3 regions of the Idiomarina sp. H2 genome follow, and region 1 is predicted to be linked to each of the others. Evidence: predicted binding sites of a transcription regulator. Region 1 holds the regulator's gene; each other region holds the start of a gene.
The links. Region 1 encodes NrdR, which represses ribonucleotide reductase genes. Its sites were predicted from a motif close to AAACACNANATNTNGTGTTT; they were not measured.
Positions count from the first base shown of each region.

Region 1 (3,282 bases):
AGGCACTCATTTGTGTTTTAAGGTAAAATAGCGGGCAAATTAAGACCATTTAATGATTTGGAGAGCTGTAATGCTGAAATCTGAGATGAACATTGCCGACTTTGACGCGGACTTATGGCAGGCGATGCAGGGTGAAGTTGAACGTCAGGAACAACACATTGAGTTGATAGCATCGGAAAACTACACCAGTCCGCGGGTAATGCAGGCTCAGGGGTCACAACTGACCAACAAATACGCAGAAGGCTATCCGCACAAGCGTTACTACGGCGGCTGTGAGTTTGTTGATAAAGTAGAAGACTTGGCTATTGAGCGGGCAAAAGAATTGTTCGGCGCCAAGTATGCAAACGTACAACCGCATTCCGGTTCTCAAGCCAACACCGCTGCCTTTATGGCAATGATGGAAGCCGGCGATACCTTTCTTGGTATGAGCCTGGCTCACGGCGGTCACTTAACACACGGCTCTGGTGTGAACTTTTCGGGCAAACTTTACAATGCGGTTTCATACGGCCTGGATGAATCCACCGGTGAAATTGACTATGCCGAAGTTGAAAAGCTGGCGCTGGAACATAAACCGAAAGTTATCGTCGCAGGTTTCTCTGCGTATTCAGGCATTGTTGACTGGGCAAAATTCCGTGAAATTGCCGATAAAGTTGATGCTTATTTAATGGTTGATATGGCGCACGTAGCGGGTCTGGTTGCTGCCGGCGTTTATCCGAATCCTGTACCTTATGCTCATGTTGTCACTACCACTACGCACAAAACTCTGGCGGGTCCTCGTGGCGGTTTGATTATTTCCGGCAGCGATGATGAAAAGTTACACAAGAAGTTAAATAGTGCGGTATTCCCGGGTAATCAGGGTGGGCCGCTGTGTCACGTAATCGCGGGTAAAGCGGTGGCTTTTCAGGAGGCGCTGCAGCCAGAATTTAAAGACTACCAAAAGCAGGTGTTAGTGAACGCCAATGCCATGGTAAAAACCATGCAGGCGCGCGGTTACAAAATTGTGTCGAACGGCACTCAGAATCATTTATTCCTGGTCGACCTTATCGACAAAGATATTACTGGCAAAGACGCTGATGCGGCTTTAGGTAACGCGTTCATTACCGTAAACAAAAATGCGGTTCCTAATGACCCGCGCTCACCTTTTGTCACTTCAGGTCTGCGTTTAGGCACGCCGGCAATTACTCGCCGCGGCTTTAAAGAAGCTGAGGCTGAGCAGGTCGCCAACTGGATTTGCGACGTGCTGGATGACATTGCTGACGAAAGCAAAATTAATGAAGTTCGCGAGCAAGTAAAAGCGTTATGCGCTAAGTTTCCGGTTTACGGTTAATTGCGATCAGTTGTAGAGCGCACATAAAGGAGTCAGGCAATGCATTGTCCATTTTGCGGCACACAGGATACTAAGGTTATCGATTCGCGATTGGTTGCGGATGGTGCCTCGGTTCGTCGCCGGCGTGAATGTAATCATTGCAAGGAACGCTTTACAACCTTTGAGACCGCTGAGCTGGTCATGCCGCGGGTTATCAAAACTGATGGTTCCCGCGAACCATTTAACGAAGATAAACTCCGAAATGGATTGCTGAGAGCGCTGGAAAAGCGGCCTGTGAGTCTCGAGTTGATGGAGCAGGCTATTAACAAGATTAAATCCAGTATCCGGGCAACCGGTGAGCGTGAAATAAGCAGTAACTTCGTCGGCAGTCTGGTAATGGAAAATCTCAAGCAGATAGACAAGGTTGCTTACGTTCGTTTTGCTTCTGTTTATCGCTCGTTTGAGGACATTCGCGAATTTGGTGAAGAAATAGCGCGCCTTAATGACTGAGTTAAACCCGCAGTACTTTGACCATCAAATGATGCACCGTGCTTTAATGCTGGCACGGCGTGGGCTGATGACGACCCGGCCAAACCCTGCGGTGGGTTGCGTAATTACTTCTGATAATAAGGTTGTCGGTGAGGGCTGGCATCATCAGGCTGGCGAGCCTCACGCTGAAGTACATGCTTTGCGCGCGGCAGGACAAAAAGCCCGGGGCGCAACGGCCTACGTCACGTTGGAGCCATGCAGTCATATAGGCCGCACACCTCCTTGTTGCGATGCGTTAATTGAGGCCGGAATAAAACGTGTTGTGGTTGCAATGCAGGATCCAAACCCCCGGGTTAGTGGCAATGGTATTCAGCGTTTAAAAGAGGCCGGTATTTCTGTGGACGTCGGTGTACTGCAATCGGCTGCAGAAAGTTTGAATCCCGGATTTATCTCGCGTATGACGCGACAACGCCCGTGGGTAACCCTAAAAATGGCAACCTCACTGGATGCAAAAACGGCGTTGTCAGATGGCCGCAGTCAATGGATAACGTCCTCTGCCGCCCGCAGTGACGTGCAGTTTTTTCGGGCACAGGCCGATGCCATACTGAGTGGTGCTGCAACGATTCTGGCTGACGATCCTAAATTGACAGTGCGTGTTGACCAGTGGCCAAAATCAAGACCGCTGCCTGAGCCTTTAAAACAGCCGGTACGTATTATTATTGACAGTCAGCACAGGGTGAATGATGAGGCCAGAGTTTTTGACTCTCCGGCGCCGGTGTGGTTAGTGCGAACAACTGCTGGTAAACCCAGTTGCCATCCACATTGTCATGAATTAATTATTGCCGCAGACCCTAACGGTAAAGTGAGTCTGCCGGCGCTTATGGTTGAATTGGCTAACCGCGAAATTAACCAGTTATGGACTGAGTGTGGGGCGAATTTGGCGGGCGCTCTTATTCAGCAGCAATTATGCGACAGATTGATGATTTACAGTTCGGGTCAGTTATTGGGCCATCATGGACGTTCGGTTATCGACATGAACGAGCCGTTGAATTTAGCTTCAGCACCAAGGTTTAAAATTATTGATCGTCGGCAGGTAGGCCCTGATCAACGCTTGGTAGCAGTACCTCATACACAAGATTAAAAGGTAAAGCGTTATGTCACTGCATAGCACAGAAGAGATTATCGAAGATATTCGTCAGGGTAAAATGGTTATCCTTATGGATGACGAAGATCGCGAAAACGAAGGTGATATCATTATTGCAGCCGAGTGTGTGACGCCGGAAACTATCAATTTTATGGCGCGTTATGGTCGCGGACTAATTTGTCTGACGTTAACGGAAGAACGCTGTGAGCAACTGAATTTGCCGTTAATGGTAGATAAGAACAACGCCCCATACGCAACAAGCTTTACTGTTTCGATTGAGGCCGCTGAGGGTGTAACCACAGGTATTTCCGCGGCGGACAGAGCGAAAACGGTGCTGGATGCT
Region 1 is NZ_SNZY01000011.1:23,316-26,597, forward strand. Features, by position in the region: gene glyA (serine hydroxymethyltransferase) at 71-1,327, shown strand; gene nrdR (transcriptional regulator NrdR) at 1,367-1,816, shown strand; gene ribD (bifunctional diaminohydroxyphosphoribosylaminopyrimidine deaminase/5-amino-6-(5-phosphoribosylamino)uracil reductase RibD) at 1,809-2,936, shown strand; gene ribBA (bifunctional 3,4-dihydroxy-2-butanone-4-phosphate synthase/GTP cyclohydrolase II) at 2,950-3,282, shown strand, end outside.

Region 2 (3,282 bases), on a different contig from region 1:
CCACCGCATAAAAATAAGAGTTGTAGCAGTCACGGGTCACTTTATAGCCGTCAGCTCTGTCCCACTTAGCGTTTTTCACACCCAGGTTTTCTGCTGGCACAAACTCAGTGTTGAACATATAACCGTATTCTTTTTTCGCCGCTTTATTGGCGTCGTAAATCACTTTTAAATGGCTTTGTACAAAGTCTTTATAGGCCTCGTTGTTTCCCGCAGTAATGCCCTGAGATTCAGCCGCTTCAACCATGCCGTTAATACCAATAGTCAAAAACTGCTTGTCCAGGGTAATAAAACCCGCGTCGTACACGGTTAACAGGCCCGCTTCTTTGTACTCTTCCATCAGCTTTCTGTAAGCCACTTGATATTTATGAATTTTGCTGACTTCTTCCTCTAAATCTCTGCCATCCTGCACCAAACGGTTCATGTTCATGGTTATGACATTAATAGAGCCTGTCGCGACACCACCTGCACCCAGAGTATAAGAAAAGGTATTATCGCTAATTTCACTACGTAGCCGGCAACAGGACGCTAACGAGTCGGCATTGTCGGACAAGTAGACAAAGAAGGAATTTCCGCCTGCCATTTCTCCAGCAATTTTTTCGGCAAATGCCTGATCTTTGCATTGTCCCTTGTCGGTTAACATGGCCACCGTCACCACAGGGAAGGTCAAAATGGTCTTTTCCCGTTCCTTGTTAAACCAGTCCAGGAAGAAATCCTGTAGTGCGCTAACCGAGCTCCACTCTGGCTTAGTGAAGTCCGCAGGGAAAACAAACTCACCAAACATACTGTCAAAGTAATGCTGGTCGTAAATTGAGATGTTCCAGAACACACTCTGGTAGCCGCGTGCTGCCGCAGGCTGATTCAGCGCATACACCACGTGCTGCAGATGGTTTTCAATCTGGTGACGATGGGTATTTAAATAATCGTCGCCGTAGTCTTTACGGGCAAAGTAATCAAAGTAAGTTAAGAACTCGACCGTGGCAACGGCTCCGGCAAACTGCGAACTCACGGCAAAAACGAAGTTAACAAAGGTACCGCAAAACGATTCCAGGTGCCTGGGTGCCTGAGATTCGCCACCCAGCTTAGTTAAGCCGTCACGTAAAAACGGATACATAGTGACTGAAACACAGTAAGGTTTGAGGCTGGTTTCGTCATGTACGTATATTTCATGATCTTCAATTTGTCGAACGTACTCTTTTGCCAGCTCGTTACCAAAAAGCTCACTGATTTTATTGCTGACTTGCTTGCGGTTAACCTGCACAAAAAAGTCTTTCATTAACTCAGCTTCAAGCGTTGCTATATTCTTTTGTGTGACGTTGGCGTTTGCATCCATTTTCGAGCCATCAGCCGCGTTTTGAGCATGCAGATACTCGTGAATGAAATCGACTTTGCCAGTGACTTGTTCCTCGTTTAAGCGCAACATAATTATTCTCCTGTTTGAAACTTGCAGTTCAATAACTGCTGGGTCCGTAAATCATAAAAGCGTTGGTTGGTGGTTGGGCTTTCCAGCCCGCCCCGGGCAGCAATCCACGGCCCGGTTTTTAAGTAAGTCAGTTGTTCGCGAAGGGCCAGAGTGACGTTTTCATAGCCGGTATACAGGCAGGTTTCCAGCCCTTCGTTTCGTACTTGCTTTAATAGTTTCAGTAGTGCTGTGGGCTGCCATTCGCCGCCCAGAAAGAGAACGCAGCTAATTAACCCACGGTATTTTTGCAGCTGCTGTGCCAGATGTTCCTGCGTTAAAGGCGACCCGCTTCCCACCGGCCAGCTATCCACACTGTGGCAGCCTTTACAGCCAACCGGGCAGCCGGTAATGGTGTAAGCCAAGGCCACTTCTCCGGGAACCTCCTGCCAGACAATTTGCTCCGCGCTGTAATGTAGCCTTGTAGGGTAAATCGCCATAAAACACCATATATTGTTATTAATATAAAAATAATCACTACATATTGTGCTTCAGCATAGTTAAGTCTGTTTCGGGCGCATTGATCACGCTCAAGATTTAAGCAAGAAGGAAAAAATGACCGGAGCCACAAAGAGATACCCATTAAAGGGTAGAAATAACCTTTCGGGTACTTTTAACCATAAAAGTAAAAACAACCTAATAAACTTAAGTCATAAATACCCTTTTAGAATTAAATCCCTTATTTATCAGTTGATTAAACTATGGCCTTAATATTGCACTTAGGTGAATGCATAGCGAATTAATAAAAATTCTCTGCTCATAAACCTATGGAGTAACAATATGAAGCTGTTCAGCATCAAGGAGGTCAATTATGGCCGGTTATCGTAAGCTTTGGTGGACGCTAATTGCAGTTCTCGCAATTACTTTTGGACTTTTAGGGTACTTCGGAACGGAAGTTTACCGGGAAGCTCCGCCTATTCCGGATAAGTTCATGAGTACCAATGGCAAAGTCATTGCAACCGAAGAGTCTGTTTTAGACGGGCAAACCGCCTGGCAGTCTGTTGGTGGCATGCAGCTGGGTTCCATTTGGGGGCACGGTGCTTATCAGGCGCCCGACTGGACAGCTGACTGGCTACACCGCGAACTTCTGGCCTGGCTGGACATTCGCGCCAACGAAGTCTTTGGTAAACCCTACGAACAGCTTGAGGGTTCACAGCAAAATCAACTTGAATACGAGCTAAAAGAAGAGTATCGGACCAATACTTACGATAAAGCTTCAGATACCGTTATTCTAAGTTCACGACGCATTAAGGCCATTGAGCAAACCGGCGAGTATTACTCAAAACTGTTCAGCGATGACCCGGAGCTGCGCCCTACCCGCGTTAACTACGCCATGAAAGAAAATACGCTTCCTTCAGAAGCACGTCGTGCGGTAATGAACGACTTTTTCTTCTGGACAGCATGGGCCGCGTCGACAGAACGTTTTGACTCAGATATTACTTATACCAACAACTGGCCACATGAGACTCTGATAGACAATGTGCCGAGCGCGGAAAATATTATCTGGTCTATTGTCAGCGTTATTCTCTTAATTGCCGGTGTTGGCTTCTTAATCTGGGCATGGGCGTTTTTACGTCAACACGACGAAGAAGACCCTGTTGCTCCAGAACATGATCCGATAGCCAAAATTAAGCTCACGCCCTCACAAAAAGCCTTAGGTAAATACCTTTTTATTGTGGTCGCGCTGTTCTCGCTACAAGTTTTACTGGGTGGCTTAACCGCACACTACACAGTCGAAGGACAGGAGTTCTACGGCATTAATATTTCCGAGTGGTTCCCCTACTCACTAACCCGTACCTGGCACATTCAGGCTGCCATGTTCTGGA
Region 2 is NZ_SNZY01000002.1:103,155-106,436, forward strand. Features, by position in the region: gene nrdD (anaerobic ribonucleoside-triphosphate reductase) at 1-1,420, opposite strand, end outside; gene nrdG (anaerobic ribonucleoside-triphosphate reductase activating protein) at 1,423-1,896, opposite strand; gene DET62_RS02725 (nitric-oxide reductase large subunit) at 2,268-3,282, shown strand, end outside.
Region 2: a site for NrdR is predicted at 1,929-1,948, ahead of nrdG (anaerobic ribonucleoside-triphosphate reductase activating protein). Genes of this name have one in related genera too.

Region 3 (3,282 bases), on a different contig from region 1:
TCTTTTTCTTATTCTTTGCCTGAGGTAGACTAGCCGCGTTATCCATCTCTTAAAGACGCATAATCTATGACCACCAGTCGCTCTAAAAGTGAACAAAAAAACGTCGATCCGGAAGAGATCGCAAAATTTTCAGCCCTGGCCTCGCGTTGGTGGGACCCCGATGGAGAATTCAAACCCTTACATAAAATAAACCCCGTTCGGCTGGGGTTTATCGAAAATCATACAGAGGGTCTGTTCGGCAAAAACGTACTGGATGTTGGTTGCGGTGGCGGGCTATTAAGTGAAGCGATGGCTGAACGCGGTGCAAAAGTTACCGGTATTGATTTAGCCGAACAGTCATTAAAAGTCGCACGCTTGCACGCGTTAGAAAGCGGCCGTGAAATTGATTACCAGTGCATTGCCATTGAAACTCTGGCAGAGCAGCAACCGGAAAGCTTTGATGTGGTTACTTGTCTGGAGATGCTGGAGCACGTACCCGACCCTGACGCTATTGTCCGGGCTTGCACAAAAGCACTTAAACCTGGTGGGCACATCTTTTTCTCGACCTTAAACCGCAATGTAAAGTCGTGGCTATTAGGTATTGTTGTCGCCGAACATGTTTTAGGCTGGGTTCCCAAAGGAACTCATCAACATCAACGTTTTATCAAACCGTCAGAGCTACTGCGTATGACAGATGCAGCCGGATTAGAAGATATCGCCATTAATGGTCTTATCTTTAATCCGCTTAAAGGCTTTGTTCTTTCAGAAAAAGATGTTGATGTGAATTACATTATCGCTTTAAAAAAACCGGAGTCATAAATGCCCTCATCAGACAGAAATTCTCCGGTAAAGGCGGTGTTGTTCGATTTGGATGGCACACTGCTTGATACAGCCCCCGACCTGGGTGCCGCACTAAATGCCGTGTGCGAACAATACCAACGCCCTGCCATTACGGCTGAGGTATTTACGCCTGTTGCATCACATGGTTCCAGAGGCATGCTACAGCTTGCTTTCGCTAATGAGTACAGCGACAGGGAAGCCGAACTGCGACATGCTTTTTTGAGTGCTTATAAAGAAAACATAGCCACTCATACACAGCCTTACCCGGGCGTTCTGGAGCTACTGGCTGTGCTGCAACGCGAATCCATTCAAGTTGCCATAGTCACCAATAAACCAGAACGACTTACACAACAGTTATTGCCTCATTTTCCGGAGTTTGAAGCTATTAGTGTAGTCGTAAGCGGCGATACCTTAAGCGTCTCAAAGCCGTCGCCGGAACCTTTGTTCTATGCGGCTGAACAGCTGGGAATAGAACCTGCCGACTGTCTTTATGTCGGAGATGCGGAACGGGATATCGAAGCTGGCCGCAATGCCGGTATGGTTACTGTGCTTGCTGAATATGGCTATATTAGCAATGAAGATCAGCCACAACGCTGGCAAGCCGATTACCATATTGCCTCGCCCCTGGAGTTACTGGAGCTACTTGCTATAAATAATTCTTGATCTATAAACACATTTTGAAAGATCAAAAAAATATATAGCAAGATTACCTGCGCAAACTCACGCCAAATAAAGGCTGACAAAAAATCAAGATTTCTAAATCAAAATTATTCTTGTTTTTGGCCGTAAATTTACTTGATCGAAGTGACAGTTAGACCTAGCATACTCCTCATTCCCAAGACACTAGATATTGTGTAAATATCGCCCTGTACAACTAATAAGCACAATATCTTGTGGCTACAAACATATAACAAAAGCTAAGAGTCAGCGCAAAATGAACGAGCAACTATATGTCACTAAACGCAGCGGCGAACGCGAACCGCTAAACCTCGATAAAATTCACCGGGTCATCATGTGGGCCGCTGAAGGTCTTAACAATGTTTCAGCTTCTCAGGTCGAAATTAAGTCTCACATTCAGTTTTACGACGGTATTAAAACCGAAGATATCCACGAGACCATCATCAAAGCTGCAGCTGATTTAATTTCAGAAGAAGCGCCTGATTATCAATACATGGCCGCGCGTTTAGCTATTTTCCACTTGCGCAAACGGGCCTACGGTAAGTTTGAGCCTCCGCGTCTCTACGATCAGGTCAAAAAGATGGTTGCAGAGCATCGCTACGATGAGCACCTGCTGGAAGACTATACTGAAGCAGAATTTGACCAGATGGACGAAATTCTGGATCACTGGCGTGACATGAACTTCTCTTACGCAGCCGTTAAGCAGCTTGAAAACAAATATCTGGTTCAAAACCGGGTTACCGGCGACATCTATGAAAGCGCTCAGTTCTTATACATTCTGGTAGCGGCTTGTTTGTTTGCTAACTACCCGAAAAGCACTCGTATGGACTACGTTAAACGTTTCTACGACGCCGCTTCTGAATTCAAAATCTCGCTACCAACACCTATCATGTCGGGTGTGCGCACGCCTACGCGTCAGTTCAGCTCCTGCGTTCTGATTGAAGCCGGCGATAGCCTTGACTCTATTAATGCCACTTCAAGCGCCATCGTAAAATACGTATCGCAGCGCGCCGGTATTGGTATTAACGCCGGGCGTATTCGCGCTCTGGGCAGCCCTATTCGTAACGGTGAAGCCTTCCACACAGGTTGTATCCCGTTCTATAAATACTTCCAGACAGCGGTTAAAAGCTGTTCGCAAGGCGGTGTTCGTGGTGGCGCGGCTACCCTGTTCTACCCACTTTGGCATCTGGAAGTTGAAAGCTTATTGGTACTGAAAAACAACCGCGGTGTTGAAGAAAACCGGGTTCGTCATCTGGATTACGGTGTGCAGTTTAACCGCACCATGTACCAACGTCTGATTAAAGACGATTATATTACCCTGTTCAGCCCGTCGGACGTTCCGGGGCTTTACGACGCGTTCTTTGAAGATCAGGACGAATTTGAGCGTTTGTACCTTCAGTACGAACAGGATGAAAGCATCCGTAAAAAACGCATTAAAGCCATTGAGTTGTTTGGCCTGTTTATGCAGGAACGCGCCAGTACTGGCCGTATCTACGTACAAAACGTTGACCACTGCAACACGCACAGTCCGTTCGATTCTAAAGTTGCTCCTATTCGTCAGAGCAACCTGTGTCTTGAAATTGCGTTACCAACTAAGCCCCTAAGCCATGTGAATGACGAAGAAGGTGAAATTGCCCTTTGTACTTTATCGGCTTTTAACTTAGGCAAAATTGAGAGCTTAAGTGAATTTGAAAACCTGGCCGACTTAGCCGTGCGCGCACTGGACAGCCTGCTGGATTATCAGGAATACCCTGTTCCGGCCGCTTATAATGCCACCATGAACCG
Region 3 is NZ_SNZY01000003.1:153,088-156,369, forward strand. Features, by position in the region: gene ubiG (bifunctional 2-polyprenyl-6-hydroxyphenol methylase/3-demethylubiquinol 3-O-methyltransferase UbiG) at 67-798, shown strand; gene gph (phosphoglycolate phosphatase) at 799-1,482, shown strand; gene nrdA (class 1a ribonucleoside-diphosphate reductase subunit alpha) at 1,754-3,282, shown strand, end outside.
Region 3: a site for NrdR is predicted at 1,699-1,718, ahead of nrdA (class 1a ribonucleoside-diphosphate reductase subunit alpha). Genes of this name have one in related genera too.